DNA from 2 places in the Paenibacillus sp. FSL P2-0121 genome. Region 2 is predicted to be linked to the other one. Evidence: a T-box and tRNA genes for the amino acid it is inferred to sense, from the RefSeq annotation. Region 2 holds a T-box; the other holds one or more tRNA genes.

Region 1 (3,388 bases), 3.0 Mb from region 2:
CAAGAGTCCACATCGACGGGGAGGTTTGGCACCTCGATGTCGGCTCATCGCATCCTGGGGCTGAAGTAGGTCCCAAGGGTTGGGCTGTTCGCCCATTAAAGCGGTACGCGAGCTGGGTTCAGAACGTCGTGAGACAGTTCGGTCCCTATCTGTCGTGGGCGCAGGAAATTTGAGAGGAGCTGTCCTTAGTACGAGAGGACCGGGATGGACGTACCGCTGGTGCACCAGTTGTTCCGCCAGGAGCATGGCTGGGTAGCTACGTACGGACGGGATAAGCGCTGAAAGCATCTAAGCGTGAAGCCCCCCTCAAGATGAGATTTCCCAATTAGTAAGACCCCTTGAAGACGACGAGGTAGATAGGTTGGAGGTGGAAGTGCAGTAATGCATGGAGCTGACCAATACTAATCGGTCGAGGGCTTATCCTATACGTAGAATGCAGATTCGTTTCGGATTCAGTTTTCAGGCATCAAGCCTGGTATGAATATTCCCTGATAGCTCAGTTGGTAGAGCACTCGACTGTTAATCGAGTTGTCACAGGTTCGAGTCCTGTTCGGGGAGCCATATGGAGAGGTGTCCGAGTTTGGCCGAAGGAGCACGATTGGAAATCGTGTAGGCGCCACAAGCGTCTCGAGGGTTCGAATCCCTCTCTCTCCGCCACAAATTTTTAATTAGTATGGCCCGTTGGTCAAGGGGTTAAGACACCTCCCTTTCACGGAGGTAACATGGGTTCGAATCCCATACGGGTCACCAAATTTTCACTTGATTTATCCTAGTGGACTTTGGTACAATAACAATTGTTGTTTATGGAGGCTTAGCTCAGCTGGGAGAGCATCTGCCTTACAAGCAGAGGGTCGGGGGTTCGATCCCCTCAGCCTCCACCATAACACTTTCTTACTGACGCGGGGTGGAGCAGCCCGGTAGCTCGTCGGGCTCATAACCCGAAGGCCGCAGGTTCAAATCCTGCCCCCGCAACCAATTAACTTAAGCAATTATATCTTTTGGAACCGTGGTGTAGTTGGCCTAACATGCCTGCCTGTCACGCAGGAGATCGCGGGTTCGAATCCCGTCGGTTCCGCCATTTTCATCATGGCTCGGTAGCTCAGTCGGTAGAGCAGAGGACTGAAAATCCTCGTGTCGGCGGTTCGATTCCGTCCCGAGCCACCATTTATCATCACAAAAGAATGAGTGCCATGCCGGTGTAGCTCAATTGGTAGAGCAACTGACTTGTAATCAGTAGGTTGGGGGTTCAAGTCCTCTCGCCGGCACCATCCTTGGAGGATTAGCGAAGTGGCCAAACGCATCAGACTGTAAATCTGCTCACGTGAGTGTTCGGTGGTTCGAATCCATCATCCTCCACCAGTTTTTAGGGGCATAGTTTAAAGGTAGAACAACGGTCTCCAAAACCGTTGGTGTGGGTTCAATTCCTGCTGCCCCTGCCAAGTTCTTTCTAAAGTTTAATATGGCGGCCGTGGCGAAGGGGTTAACGCACCGGATTGTGGTTCCGGCATTCGTGGGTTCGAGACCCATCGGCCGCCCCATTTACTTTAAAATGAATAATGGCAACAATATCAACTTAATATGGCGACTGTGGCGAAGGGGTTAACGCACCGGATTGTGGTTCCGGCATTCGTGGGTTCGAGACCCATCAGTCGCCCCATTTTACTTTAAAATGTTATTGGGGATTAGCCAAGCGGTAAGGCAACGGACTTTGACTCCGTCACTCATAGGTTCGAATCCTATATCCCCAGCCATTTTATGCGGACGTGGCTCAGCGGTAGAGCATCGCCTTGCCAAGGCGAGGGTCGCGGGTTCGATTCCCGTCGTCCGCTCCAAGTTTTCATGGCGCCATAGCCAAGTGGTAAGGCAAAGCTCTGCAAAAGCTTTATCCCCAGTTCAAATCTGGGTGGCGCCTCCATTTAGTTCATATGTGCCGGCGTGGCGGAATGGCAGACGCGCTCGACTCAAAATCGAGTGGGAAACCGTGGAGGTTCGAGTCCTCTCGCCGGTATCTTAAAAAGGTTTGTAAGAATGCTTTTATAAGCAATCTTACAAACCTTTTTCTTTATGTCCTTGGGTTTACAGCAGTAAGCCGTTGAATAGAGAGTTTCTCTATTTCAACGGCTTTTTTTAATCTGATTAGTGATTAACCTGATTGATTATTAATGCGGAATGCTCGCGGGGTAAGACCTATTTCTCGTTTGAACATATTGCAGAATTGGGCATCGTTCACAAAACCTGCAGCAGCAGATACTTCAGAGATTTGCATCTGAGTATGACGTAATAGAGATTTTGCATAATCCAGGCGTTTTAACAGCAAATACCGCAGGGGTGAAGACCCGAAACGTTCTTTAAATAGATGGCGAAAACGATCGTAACTATATCCGGACATTTCTGATAGTGTTTCGACGGACAATTTATGGCGATAATGCTCATTCATATAATTAAGGACATATTGTACTCGATCTTCTGTTGGGGATTGATATCCAGAGGCACTAAGAAGCCTCATAAGATGGACGGTAATCTCGCTCATTTGTAGGTTTAGAAGCTCAGAGAATCCGTCTTGCTTGCGTGTAAACTCTGCTTTCATTCGCAGCAGGATTTGAAGAACGGTCTGATCTTTATCATCTTCATATACGCCGAGCAGATTACTCATATTGGGGTGTTCTGAGTGGAAGCCTACAAATAATACATTTGCATCCTCACGGTGGTGCTCGTCATGTTTATGATTGGGTGGCACAAGCGCGAAAGAAGAGGAGCGAAAATGGTAACTTCGTGGGCCAACATTGGTTGTCCCTACCCCCTGTAAATAATAGACTAGTTCGTAGCATTCATGCTGGTGTGGAGGGATATAAGTATTTAGCTCATGTGTGGCACTTACAATATATAGAACACGATCCATGATGATCCTCCAATACTTATGTTTTAGCCGAATCGTACAAAACAATGACCGAAATCATATAATTATTTTTAATAATATTTGTTATGATCGTATCAATAAATCCGAAAGTTCGCAACCTGACTGGCCATCTCGTTCGGAAATAAAGCGGATTATTAATAATAATGGTATTTTTATTGCTATTTTTGAGCCTAAACGTTAAGTTTATTACTTTTAATGATACTTTATTTGGAAAAAAGAGAATTTCCATTTGAACCGTGAATTATACAATGGGTGAAGATGGGATTCTGCGGATTACTAACCAACTAAAATTAGGGGTGGAATAGAGTAATGAATAAAAAAGTTCTTTCTTTGTTGTTATTAATGGTGATGGTTCTGGTCACAGCATGTGGGAATAACACGTCCAATAATGGTTCTTCAACGAATACTGGATCCAAAGCGGACGAAGGCGGAGAAACAGGTGCAGGGGATAAACTCAAGGTTGTATTGCTG
Region 2 (3,388 bases):
TCGTACTGGCGTTAATGGCACAGTTAGAAGCACGCTCCCTCTTAATTTGAATGGACGGTTGGTTGAAGGACTTTCATTCACTTTTGAAAAAGGGAAAGTCGTAGCTTATGAAGCTGAATCCGGACGCGAACATTTAACCTCACTGCTGGCAACGGATGAAGGTGCATCTTATCTAGGAGAAGTAGCCTTAGTGCAGCATGATTCTCCAATCTCTCGCTTGAACCGCATTTTTTACAATACAGGGATTGATGAGAATGCCTCCTGCCATTTCGCGCTAGGAAGTGCTTATCCTGTAAATATTGAAGGCGGCACAAAGCTTACGAACGAAGAGCTTGTGGCTAGAGGAGCTAATGTCAGCTTAACTCATGTCGATTTTATGATCGGTTCAGCAGAGCTGGATATTGACGGAGAGCTGGCGGACGGCACGATTGAACCCGTATTCCGTAAAGGAAATTGGGTGTTGTAAGGAGAAGAAAAAAGCCGGATCTCTTCCAATGAGATTCCGGCTTTTTTTGAGTGCCTATACTGGTCATTTTTAGATTGAAAAATAGTTAAGACACATAGCCTCACGTATTTCGGCCATTGTTTCTTGAGCAATGCTGCGGGCATGCTGTGTTCCAGAGATTAAGATTTCCTGCACAAGCTTGGGCTTAGTAGCATAATAGGAACGACGCTCTCGCATCGGTTCTATAAGCTGATCTAGAGCTGTCGAAATCAACTGTTTGCAAGCAGAACAACCCATGGTACCCCGCTCACAGCCTTCACGAATTTCGGTTACCCCCGCTGAGCGAAAAGCACCATGATAAGCAAAAATAGGACAGATATCTGGATGTCCAGGATCATTTTTATGCACACGCGCTGGATCGGTTGTGGCTTTTCGTATCTTAAAGATAATCTCTTCCTTAGTGGAGTCCAGCTCGATGGCATTGCCAAGGCTTTTACTCATTTTAGCGTTGCCATCCGTACCCACAAGCCTCGGAGTCTCACTGATCAGCGCTCTGGGTTCCACCAGTATCGGGCTGTACAGCTCGTTGAATCTGCGGACGATTTTACGGGTTAATTCCAGATGAGGGAGTTGGTCTTCCCCTACAGGAATTATCGTTGCTTTACAAAATGTTATGTCAGCAGTCTGACTAACTGGATAACCAAGAAAACCGTAATACAATTCATCTAAGCTCGAATTTTTCGATTCGGCTTTAATCGTGGGATTATGCCGTAAAGAATTCACAGTAACAAACATAGAGAACAAGAGGGTCAGCTCTGCGATTTCAGGGATCATCGATTGAATAAATATAGTTGTTTTCTCCGGATTTATACCCGCAGATAAATAGTCCAGTGTGATCTCATGCAGATGTTGACCCAGCAGCTGTGGACGATCAAAATGGGTCGTTAGGGCTTGAATATCCGCTAAAAACACAAAAGTTTCATATTGCTCCTGAAGGGCTACTCGGGTCTGCAAGCTGCCGGCGTAATGGCCAAGGTGAAGCTTTCCAGTCACTCGATCTCCAGTTAAGACACGTTCGTTCATCATATAAATTCCTCCTGTTATTTAGCATTTGGTTACACTCGAGTCGCCACCACCAGCCATCATCCATGGCCATCACCTCCTTTAAATGACAAAAAAACCTCATCCAATAAGGACGAAGTTGTCGTGGTACCACCTTAAATGATCGTGTCACCTTACGATTCTTGGCTTTCGATCTTCTCTTACCTGTACGGAGAGGTTGAATTTATTCTCGATACAGGTCCCTTGATAACGGCGGGAACCCCGGTTTTCCCTACTGCATCCATTAGATAGTTCGGAAAAACAACTATAAAGGCCATTCGAGCATACGCTGGTCACCGGTTCGCACCTACCACCGGCTCTCTGAAGACCATGTTCGTCTGTCTACTTACCCTTTGTCATCGTTGTTCATGATATGTGAATTATTGTAATGCTGAACAGGGGTGTTGTCAATGAGTAGAAATCGTATGGTGATTGACGAGGTATCTAGGTTTATATGATCTAGCAAAGTATACCTTAAATGTATATAATCATCAGGAATTAAGTCCAATCTATCATTGTGGATTCACAATATACTACTCTATAACCTTGAAATGGAGTGATGATAAATGGCGACAATAATAAGTTATGGGTCACAGGCAAAAATCCCGTTAGATCCGTTTACTACTGCTATAACGGTTGCAGGGATTCCTGGAGCTGGAGCGGGTTTAGCTACAGCGCAAGTAAATATTAGTCCGGCTAATCCGGCTTCTTTCTCCAGTAGAGTCGAGTTAAATGGAAGTTTTAGTCTTACTGCACTTGCTAATAGCCAATTTCTTGTTATCATCCGACGAGCTGGAGTCGATATTTATAGATCCTTTTATCGTTTTACTACAATTACTGATATTCAATTAAGTGCTCAGTGGGTCGATGGTGCTTATATTGGAGTCCACAACTATGAATTGGTAATTCAGAATGATAGCAACTTGCCTATCAATCTATTTGGACCCATATCATTCACAGCAACTGCTATTGGAGGAGAGGGCGTAATTTAAGTTATGTCTCTGTGCGCCATTTAAGGGACGGGTGAATCAAAGCTTTGGACAGTTGAATCGATCTGATTCAGCTGTCCTTTTTTCGTGGGCATATAATTGAAGTACAACTCTCACAGCATAAATCTCCAACCATTTCCTTGATATAGCGGTTTATTTATTTAAGATGTTATCCTCTAAAACAGCGTATTTATCACCGTATTGCTTAATGATATGTTGTTCTCCCCAATTACATAATGCAGTCAAAATATCGCTTAAACTATCCCCATATTCACTAAGCTCGTATTCTACTTTTGGTGGAACCTGATTATAAACAATTCGGTTGATGATTCCGTCTGCCTCAAGCTCGCGTAGCTGCTGGGTTAACATTTTTTGAGTAATGCCGGGCATCAACTGTTTTAACTCGGAGGTGCGTTTTTTGCCATGAGTTAAATGACATAGAATTACGCATTTCCATTTCCCTCCGATGACCTCTAGTGTGGCTTCAACAGAAATATTGTATTTTTTCTTGACAGTTGTTGTAGATGTTGTTGTCATGATAACCTCCAAGGTATGGGTACTTTTTAGCACCTATGGCACTTTTGAGTGCGTACTATTAATTATGTCCAATTTAACTCATCATAACATTTTTCGTTCAATTTTTATAGAATGCTATAATTTAGAGAGCTTTGGGCGAAAAAAAGTTAAGTGAAATAAAAACCGTTTCTATACCTCCCCCGTCTTAATCTATGAAAGGTTGAAGAGAGGAGGCTAAGGAAGGACATGACGATGACTAATGCAGAAATGAAAAAAGTAACGATTCTTGATACTCGGAGCGAGACGGATTTTTACGATTCGATATTGGTACATAGAG

Evidence for each region. A T-box is a leader RNA that pairs with one kind of tRNA and senses whether it is charged. The one in region 2 lies ahead of trpS (tryptophan--tRNA ligase), so its partner is inferred to be a tRNA-Trp.
Region 1: it has a tRNA-Trp gene. The T-box ahead of trpS (tryptophan--tRNA ligase) is inferred to sense a tRNA for this amino acid. The anticodon was not compared.

Annotation. Positions count from the first base shown of each region.
Region 1 is NZ_CP150245.1:6,079,526-6,082,913, reverse strand. It holds rRNA gene MKY54_RS26790 (23S ribosomal RNA) at 1-425, shown strand, start outside; tRNA gene MKY54_RS26785 (tRNA-Asn) at 486-561, shown strand; tRNA gene MKY54_RS26780 (tRNA-Ser) at 565-657, shown strand; tRNA gene MKY54_RS26775 (tRNA-Glu) at 676-750, shown strand; tRNA gene MKY54_RS26770 (tRNA-Val) at 806-881, shown strand; tRNA gene MKY54_RS26765 (tRNA-Met) at 899-975, shown strand; tRNA gene MKY54_RS26760 (tRNA-Asp) at 1,001-1,078, shown strand; tRNA gene MKY54_RS26755 (tRNA-Phe) at 1,089-1,164, shown strand; tRNA gene MKY54_RS26750 (tRNA-Thr) at 1,193-1,268, shown strand; tRNA gene MKY54_RS26745 (tRNA-Tyr) at 1,274-1,359, shown strand; tRNA gene MKY54_RS26740 (tRNA-Trp) at 1,366-1,439, shown strand; tRNA gene MKY54_RS26735 (tRNA-His) at 1,463-1,538, shown strand; tRNA gene MKY54_RS26730 (tRNA-His) at 1,582-1,657, shown strand; tRNA gene MKY54_RS26725 (tRNA-Gln) at 1,677-1,751, shown strand; tRNA gene MKY54_RS26720 (tRNA-Gly) at 1,758-1,832, shown strand; tRNA gene MKY54_RS26715 (tRNA-Cys) at 1,842-1,915, shown strand; tRNA gene MKY54_RS26710 (tRNA-Leu) at 1,930-2,008, shown strand; gene MKY54_RS26705 (AraC family transcriptional regulator) at 2,144-2,899, opposite strand; gene MKY54_RS26700 (BMP family ABC transporter substrate-binding protein) at 3,227-3,388, shown strand, end outside.
Region 2 is NZ_CP150245.1:3,049,755-3,053,142, forward strand. It holds gene MKY54_RS13425 (aminopeptidase) at 1-466, shown strand, start outside; gene trpS (tryptophan--tRNA ligase) at 536-1,531, opposite strand; T-box leader at 1,634-1,915, opposite strand; gene MKY54_RS13435 (hypothetical protein) at 2,113-2,538, shown strand; gene MKY54_RS13440 (winged helix-turn-helix transcriptional regulator) at 2,689-3,072, opposite strand; gene MKY54_RS13445 (sigma-70 family RNA polymerase sigma factor) at 3,298-3,388, shown strand, end outside.